2 regions of the Priestia sp. KCTC 13724 genome follow, and region 2 is predicted to be linked to the other one. Evidence: a T-box and tRNA genes for the amino acid it is inferred to sense, from the RefSeq annotation. Region 2 holds a T-box; the other holds one or more tRNA genes.
What was found. The T-box of region 2 lies ahead of thrS (threonine--tRNA ligase). A T-box ahead of a tRNA ligase gene usually reads a tRNA of that ligase, here a tRNA-Thr.
Positions count from the first base shown of each region.

Region 1: it has a tRNA-Thr gene. The T-box ahead of thrS (threonine--tRNA ligase) is inferred to sense a tRNA for this amino acid. The anticodon was not compared.

Region 1 is NZ_JBXDLD010000077.1:8,074-12,495, forward strand. It holds partial or broken gene AC1UFB_RS11430 (glycine betaine ABC transporter substrate-binding protein) at 1-415, opposite strand, end outside; gene AC1UFB_RS11435 (ABC transporter ATP-binding protein) at 586-1,548, opposite strand; tRNA gene AC1UFB_RS11440 (tRNA-Thr) at 1,712-1,784, opposite strand; gene AC1UFB_RS11445 (aromatic ring-hydroxylating dioxygenase subunit alpha) at 1,982-3,034, shown strand; gene AC1UFB_RS11450 (GNAT family N-acetyltransferase) at 3,072-3,602, opposite strand; gene AC1UFB_RS11455 (hypothetical protein) at 3,643-3,879, opposite strand; gene AC1UFB_RS11460 (DHA2 family efflux MFS transporter permease subunit) at 4,004-4,422, opposite strand, start outside.
Region 2 is NZ_JBXDLD010000090.1:51,055-55,476, reverse strand. It holds gene AC1UFB_RS13130 (aldehyde dehydrogenase family protein) at 1-212, shown strand, start outside; gene AC1UFB_RS13125 (hypothetical protein) at 224-502, shown strand; gene AC1UFB_RS13120 (hypothetical protein) at 546-791, opposite strand; gene AC1UFB_RS13115 (GNAT family N-acetyltransferase) at 903-1,385, shown strand; gene thrS (threonine--tRNA ligase) at 1,427-2,623, opposite strand; T-box leader at 2,670-2,891, opposite strand; gene AC1UFB_RS13105 (S66 family peptidase) at 3,033-4,049, shown strand; gene AC1UFB_RS13100 (carboxymuconolactone decarboxylase family protein) at 4,082-4,422, opposite strand, start outside.

The DNA.
Region 1 (4,422 bases), on a different contig from region 2:
CTGATACTAACCCCTTTTTAACCAAGAACTTGCGGGCTACCTCTTCTGCTGTTTTCCCTTCAGCATTGACTTCATAATTCATTTTACGCATTTCTTCATCATTGATTTTCCCTGCTAGCTTATTGAGAATCTCCTTTAACTCAGGATGCTCTTTTAACGTTTCTGCTCTTAAGACAGGCGCACCTTGATAAGGGGGAAAGAACTTTTCATCATCTTCTAGAACTGCTAAATCATACTGTTCAATTTCTGGGTCTGTTGCATATGCATCCAATAAATTAATATCACCTGTTTGAACTGCATTATAGCGAAGCTTTGGTTCCATCGTTTTAACATTGTTTAACGCTAAGCCATACTCTTTTTGAAGACCTGCATATCCATCTTCTCGATCCTTAAATTCAAGGGTAAAGCCAGCCTTTACGCCGATAATAGGCTCAGCAATTCGCTCATGCCTGGTTAAGTACAGGCCAAGAGGTACGGAAATTAATACTGCAATTAATAGCGCTAGTACGGAAATTTGAACATGTTCAAGCAGTGCTTGAACATGCGCATCTCCCCTTTGTTCTAACAAAGTAGTTAAGCCATTCATTATACCACCGCTCCTTCTTTTGATCTATTAGTAGACAAGAAGGCAAGGATGTTTTTGCTCGTTACAATACCAATTTTTTTCGAACCTTTATAAACACCAACACAATCGTGCTTTTGTAAAAGCTCTACAGCTTCGCCAATAGATGCAGATGATTTTAAATGTACAGGAGCTTCAATCTTTTCAAAATCTTGCTGATTTGTTTCATTAACAAATACTTCTAATGGTTGAAGCAATACGCTTCCCTGATTACCGATAAATGATTTTACGAAATCATTTTTAGGGTTTTGAACAAACTCTTTTGGTGTGCCAATTTGAACTACTTCCCCATCTTTCATTAAACAGATACGATTTCCAAGAGTCATGGCTTCGCTAATATCATGCGTAACAAAGACGAATGTCTTTTTTATCTTTTCTTTTAAAGCTAAAACGTCCTGCTGCAGCTGATCACGACTTAGCGGGTCTAGTGCACTGAAAGGTTCGTCCATAAGAATAACAGGAGGATCGGCTGCGAGAGCTCTAGCTACACCAATGCGCTGCTGTTGCCCACCTGAGAGCTCAAAAGGCTTGCGGTTTCGGTATTGCTTCGGGTCCAGTCCAACCAGTTCCAAGAGTTCATCTACACGCTTTTTGATTTTATTCTTTTTCCACCCCTTCATCTCAGGTACTACCGCGATGTTTTCCGCAATGGTCATATGAGGAAATAAAGCAATTTGCTGGAGGACATACCCAATTTCCCAGCGCAGCTCATTAATGTTGTAATCCGTTACTTTTTTATCCGCTATGTATAAATCACCACTAGTCACATCATGAAGACGATTAATCATTTTAAGCGTCGTTGTTTTCCCACATCCACTAGGACCAATAAGAACAAAAAACTCCCCTTGCCTTATTTCTAAATTAATGTCTTTGACAGCTGTGGTGCCATCTTCATACTGCTTTGAAACATTTTTAAATGTGATCAAATTTAGATGCACTCCTCGTTCAGTTTTTATCGATAACCTCTTTTACCCTAGTTTTCTTCCCATTAAACATTTTTACATTTTATCTATTTTTAGGAAAATAAATACTTTGATGAGTACAAAAAAACGAGACCCTTAAAAGGTCCTCGTTTTACTACACGTATTATGCTAGCGACAGGGATTGAACCTGCGACCTCTTGCTTACCATGCAAGTGCTCTACCTACTGAGCTACGCCAGCGTCAATCGTAATTATATCATATTTTTCTATTCTTTGAAACATTTTATTTCATTTATTATCCAAAATGTATCTATCTGATTCACTATAATCTACAAAAATTCAAATGAATGTAAGAATATCTAACAATAAAAATGAGAATTTTCTAAAAATGAGTTACACTGGTAAAACATTCAAGAAACTAGAAAGGAAGAAGATAAATGGACCAACAACAAACGCTTAAAAAATCTCCCCCAAAAACACCTTATCCGCGTAACTGTACGTTTAGCAAGGAGGATTGGACGACTCTTTCGACCTATTGGTATCCCATCGCACAAGCAGCTGAGGTAAACGAAAAGCCGCTTAGCGTTAAGCTATTAGATGTCAATTTAGTTGTATATCGCACTAAAAAACAAGTTGTCGTAGCTCGAGACCTCTGCGTTCATCGTGGCACTCCCCTTAGTATGGGTTGGGTAGAAGAGGAGGAAATTGTATGTCCTTATCACGGATTTCGCTATAACACAGAAGGAGCTTGTACATCGATACCAGCGCATCCTGATGCAAATATATCTCCTCGCCTCTGCATGACGGTTTACCCTGTTATCGAGCAATTTGGACTCATTTGGACATCGTTAACAGGCGAAATGGATAACATTCCACAGTTTCAGGCTTGGGATGACCCTGACTTTCAACAAATTGTTTGTCCTAGCTTTGATATAGGGGGTTCGGCAGGTCGACAGATGGAAGGCTTTTTGGATGTTGCACATTTTGCCTGGGTTCATACGGATACATTTGGCGATCGAAACAATGCCTTTGTTCCCAGATATAAGGTTGATAAAACAGACTATGGTTTAAACGTGGAATACTTAAGCACTGTAAGCAATTACTCTAAAGAACAAGCACACTTAAATCCAGAAAACTTTAAATGGCTGCGGGTATTTGACGTGTACCCACCTTTCACTGCTACACTAAAAGTTTATTTTCCTGAAGGTGGCCAGCTTTGGATTATGAATGCGGTTTGTCCAGTTTCCGCTCGTGAAACGCGCTTATTTGTACCTATTGCTCGCAACTTTGACAAAGATTCTCCTGTTGAAGGTGTTTATGACTTTAACCTTCGGGTATTCGATGAAGATCGCGAAATGGTTGAAAACCAAAAGCCCGAAGATCTCCCTCTTGATTTACAAATGGAAGCTCATATCGCAGCTGACCAAACATCCATTGCTTATCGAAAGCTACTAAAATCAATGGGGCTAAGCTTTATTTATACAAGTTAATTAAAAACGCGTCAGGCTAAAACTTGACGCGTTTTTATTACTCATATTTAATTCGAGCATACATGCATAAATCAACAAACATCCCTTTTGACTTTTCAACTTTTCGCAGAGTTCCCTCATACTGAAAATGATTTTTCTCTAGTAAATGAATGGACGCCTTGTTTGCTGGCTCTACTTTAGCCGATACCCTAACCATATCAAGGCTCACAAAACCATAATGAACCAATTGTTGAACTACCTCTGAACCATATCCTTGTCCCCAAAATACTTCGTCTATTTCATAGCCAATTTCTACATGCTGGTTATGAGTATCTATTTGATTAAATCCGCATGAACCAATAATCTTTGCTTGCTCTTTATGAAAGATTGTGTAGCGTAGTGCTTTTTGTTCCTTCGCTAGATTCTGTAGAAAAGCAATCATTTCCCTTGCTTGCTTTTCATCACAAAAAGAATCAATATTCATGAATTCAGTAACTTTTTGATTAGACCAAATTTTAAAAAGCTCCGGTGCGTGCTCAAGTTGGATTGGGGTTAGACAAATACGTTCACCTTGAAGAGATTGCCACATAACTCCTCATTCTCCTTTCAAGACTCATCATACTTTTTCACTATACAACGAACATATTCATAAAAAAAGGTAGAGTTTGGGACATAACAAAATGATTGCTTCTAAGAGACGAACAATAGCTGTTCCAATCTTTTTGGTTTGTCTGAACACGTTCGTTCCATTGCGCTACGGCCACTCGCTTTCCGCGGGGAGGAACCTGAGCTTCCTCGCTGCGCTGCGGGATCTCAGTTTTCCCTCTCTTTCCCGCAGGATTCGAGTGACCTACGCTCCATTCCACCCTGTTTCCAACATTGTTTTCACAATCAACCAAAAAACCTGAACGATTAAAAGTGAGAAACTCTCAATCGTTCAGGTTTATCATTGGCTGAATTACTTATGTCCCAGCCTCTACCTTTTTTATTTTATTTAGCAAACTGTTCTCTTTTAACAGCTTGTTGGTCTTGTGTAACTCCGCTAACTGTTACTCGCTTCATAAAGAGCGATAAGACTAATGCCACCACTATAAGTATCGATGAAATTAAAAATGAATCATTGATCCCTTCAACCATGGCCTGCAGTCCAATTTGCTGTTGCAAATCAGCCGTTGGTGCAACGGCTCCATTACTCATTGCCTCTTTTGCTAATTCTTCTGCATGAAATTCTGTGCGGTTAGACATAACCGTTACAAGTAAAGCTGAACCAATAGCTCCTGACACTTGTTGTAACGTATTATTCATCGCTGTGCCGTGCGGATTAAATTGCTGTGGAAGCTGATTTAATCCGTTTGTCATAATCGGCATCATAACCATTGACATACCAAACATACGAGCCGTGTATAGGA
Region 2 (4,422 bases):
AGCAATATGGATTATATGTAGATGGCGAATGGAGTGAGACCAAAAAGGAAATGAATGTTCTTGATAAATACACGCAGGAAACAGCTGCAAAGGTATCAGTTGCTGAAAAACATCACGTTGATCAAGCAGTTCAGGGAGCAAAGCAGGCACTTAAAACCTCATTTTCACCATATACGCGATACGAGGTATTAATGAAGGTAGTTGAACTGTAGGAGGAGGGCTTATGAATAAACCAGTCATTCTATTCGTTTCGTATCTATTATTTATTATTCCGCTTTTCATAATTATAAACTTCTTTCTAGGAGTTGTTACTTTTGAGAAAATTCAAGGAGTCGTCATTTTTTTCCCTCTAGTCTTAAGTTTCATTGGCTTTTGGCTAGCCCTATCTATCTATAAGAGAAAAGAAAGTGGCTTTGCTAAAGGAGCAATTGTTAGAAATATAGCTATGTTCTTGTTTCCTATTGTATATATGATTATGGGAACGGTTTTTTTAGGAGTATAAATTTACTAATAGGTAAAAAAGACATGGCATAAGCCATGTCTTCTTAATAATAGTAACCATATGGTGGATAGTAAGGGTATGGTGGATAAGGGTATGGGCCGAAGCCGCCACCGTAAAGAGAGCTAGCAAGTAATCCGCCAGCTAATCCTCCTAAGAACGGAGCTCCAAAGATAAATGGTCCTCCGAAAGGACGTCCGAATGGTCTGCCAAATGGACGACCGAAGCCGCCTGGTCTGCCATAAGGTCTGCGAAAATCGTGCTCAGTGTATACGTGTTGGTTTTGATACATAACAATACCTCCTTTTTCTTTAGAAGTATATGCAATAGCCTACAAAACGTTTGGGCAGTAATCTCGTTTACGTACATTATTTTTTGAAAATAAAATAAAGGAGAAAAATCTATGAATCTATATTCCGTAATGAAGGCAGTTGAAAGTGATTTTTTATCATTTTCAGAGCTGAAAAATCAAGTGCAGAAGCTTCATATTAAAGGAAGGCCTGATTTATATGAGAAGAAGGATTCAACCTTGTCCCGTGGTGAATATCAACAATGGCTTGAATCGACTGAAACAGAATTACTAGTCGTACGAGATCGAGAGAAGTCTGTCGTTGGATATGTCATCCTTGATTTTAAAAAGGCAAGAGATACTAATCCCATTTTAAAAAACCGGTGCACTTTATTCATTCGAAGCATCGGTATTAGTGAGGATCATCAAAGCAAAGGAATTGGTAAGCTATTAATGAATGAAATTGTTAAATACGGCAGAGAAAAATCAGTAGATGCTATTGAACTAAACGTGTTGGAATTTAACGAACGTGCAATAAAGTTCTATGAAAACATGGGGTTTACTACTAAAAGCCGTCAGCTTGAACTGCTGTTTTAAAAAAGGAAGCGCTCAGTATAGTTATATTGAGCGCTTCCTTCTTATCTATTTTGCGCAAGCTCGAATAAAAAATCATCAAAGCTTAGGGAGTGCTGGCTATTATCTGAGCGTTTTCGAACGGCAAGGCTGCTATTCGCTACTTCTTGATCGCCGACAATTACGATATAAGGAGCTTTTCTTAGCGTGGCTTCCCTAATTTTAAGGCCAATCTTTTCTTTTCGGCTATCAACTTCAACCCGTCTTCCATGCTGACGTAAGCGCTGTGCAACTTCATTTGCGTAGTCTATATGAGCATCAGCAATCGGCAGAATTTTCACTTGAACAGGTGCAAGCCAAAGAGGGAAGTCTCCACCATAATGCTCGATTAAAATACCCATAAAACGCTCGATTGAACCGTAAATTGCGCGATGAATCATTACTGGGCGATGAGGGTTGTTATCTTCTCCGATATATGTGCAGTCGAATTTTTCAGGCATTTGAAAATCCAGTTGAACTGTTCCACACTGCCAGCTTCGGCCAAGGGAGTCTAAAATATGAAAATCAATTTTAGGCCCGTAGAACGCTCCGTCTCCTTTATTAATATCGTACGCTAACCCTCTTGCTTTTAAGACATTTTCAAGAGACGCTTCCGCTTGTTCCCACATGCTTAAGTCTCCCATGTGTTTTTCAGGACGAGTTGAAAGTTCTATCTTATACTCAAAGCCAAACTGCTCATAAAATTCATGAACCAGCTTTAAGACACCATTAAGCTCTGCTTCAATTTGAGCAGGCGTAACAAATAAGTGTGCGTCATCCTGCGTAAATGAGCGAACGCGAAACAAACCGTTTAAAGATCCAGATAGTTCATGTCTGTGTACGAGTCCAAGTTCAGCATAACGAACCGGAAGCTCTCGGTAGCTTCTACGTTTGCTGTTAAACAATAAAATTGCGCCGGGGCAGTTCATTGGCTTTAGGGCATAGCTCTGTTCATCTACGTTTGAAAAATACATATTTTCTTGATAGTGGTCCCAGTGTCCAGATTGTTCCCATAAATGTTGCTTCATCATAACGGGTGTTTGAATCTCCGCATATTCAGCTTGAATATGCTTTTGTTTCCAATCGTTAACAAGTTCGTTTCGAATGGCCATGCCGTTTGGTAAGAAAAATGGCATGCCGGGTGCTTCTTCCAGAGTCAAAAAGAGTTCAAGCTCTTTTCCTAACTGCTGATGGTTTTGTTTTTCAAGTTTTGCGTTTCTCATGTTTTTTCCTCCCAATAATTAAATAAAAAAACGCACTCATCCCAAAAGAAGGGACGAGTGCGGTCGTGGTACCACCCTAGTTTCACGACAAATAAGCGTCGTGCTCAAAAACGATAACGGATTTCCCGATTACGGATAGTCTGCAAAGCATTTCCCCGCAATAGCTCAAAGGTGGTAAATCAACTTTGTTTCTAAAGGGCTCGCAGCCAAAGGCCCTAGTCTCTGAGTAGAAATGAAAAGTTATTCATGTCCTTATCAATGCTTACGGATGATTATAATGGATGGATTTTCCTTAAGTCAAGAGGGATTTTTAAAAAAAGGAAAATAAAGATAAAATAACCCAGTTAAAGTTAATTATGGTATAATGAACAATACATATTCGGCTGAGAGAAATAAAGGAGTGCTAGTAATGATTCAATTTCCGCGTTTAAAGCATGACGCTACCATAGGTGTAACCGCTCCTTCTTCGGGGGTTCCAGACGCTTTACATAAGATGTTTCAATCAGCTTGTGACAAAATGGAGGAGCGTGGGTACAAGGTTCAATGCGGTCAAACTGTTTGGACGCAGGTAAAAGCAAAGTCTGCTTCAGGTAAAGTGCGAGCTTATGAATTGATGAGTATGCTCAAAAACGAAGAAATAAATTTAATTATTCCGCCTTGGGGTGGGGAGCTTTTGATTGAAATTTTTGAGCACTTTTTATTTCAAGAAATTAAGCCAAAGTGGGTTTTAGGCTATTCTGATACAAGCTTATTCCTATTTGCGTTAACCATAAACACCGGTATTGCAACAGCTCATGGTCCAAATTTAGTCGATTTGCGAGGCGAGTACTGGGATGAGACGACCAAGATGTGGGAACGAGTATTACAACTTGAAGAAGGAAAGAGTATTACGCAGTACTCTTCTACTTATTTTCAAAAAGAATGGCAGCACAGTAATCCATCTCCTTGCGTCTTTCATTTAACCGAACCTACCGAGTGGAAAATGGTTGGGAACAAAGAGCTTGTGATTGAAGGAAGGTTACTTGGTGGATGTATCGACGTAATCCGTCATGCAATTGGCACACCATGTGGGGATGTTAAAAGCTTTCAGCAGAGGTTTTTACAGGGTGAAAAGCTCGTTTGGTATTTTGAAAACTGTGAGCTATCAGCTACAGACCTTAGGCGTACACTCGTTCAAATGAAGCTAGCAGGTTGGTTTGATTATTGTAGCGGTATACTTTTTGGTCGAAGCACTGCTAACCATCCAGTCGGAGGCTATACAGCTGAAGATGTGTATGAAGCCCTTTTAAAAGAGCTTGAAGTACCTATTGCATATGATCTTGACTTTGGGCATATGCCTCCTCAGCTTACGCTTGTGAACGGTGCTTTCGCCAAGGTAGAAATTAAAAATGGAAAAGGTTATATAAAACAAACATTTAAAAACTAACAGAGGTTGCATTATGCAACCTCTGTTAGTTTTTATGGCTGTAAGTCTAGCATAGCTCCATAATATTGAGAAGCGGTTGTGAAACAAATAAAAGCACAAAGCTCGCTAATCTCCTTATCGCTAAAGGCCTCTTTTAAAACGGCAAAGACAGTATCTGGAACGCTTCCTTTTTCTTTTAAAAAAACGTCTGCAAAGGCAATCGCCAGCATGGTTTTCTCATCTTGTTGTTTCCGATTTGGCGCACCTTTTGCTTTACAATAAGCGCAGCCATTTTTTTCAGCTAATACGCGCCTTACTTCTTCCTTTAGCTGTGCTGATAGACTAAGAGTTCTTTCTAACTCATCACCTAAATCACACCATTTATTCATAATAT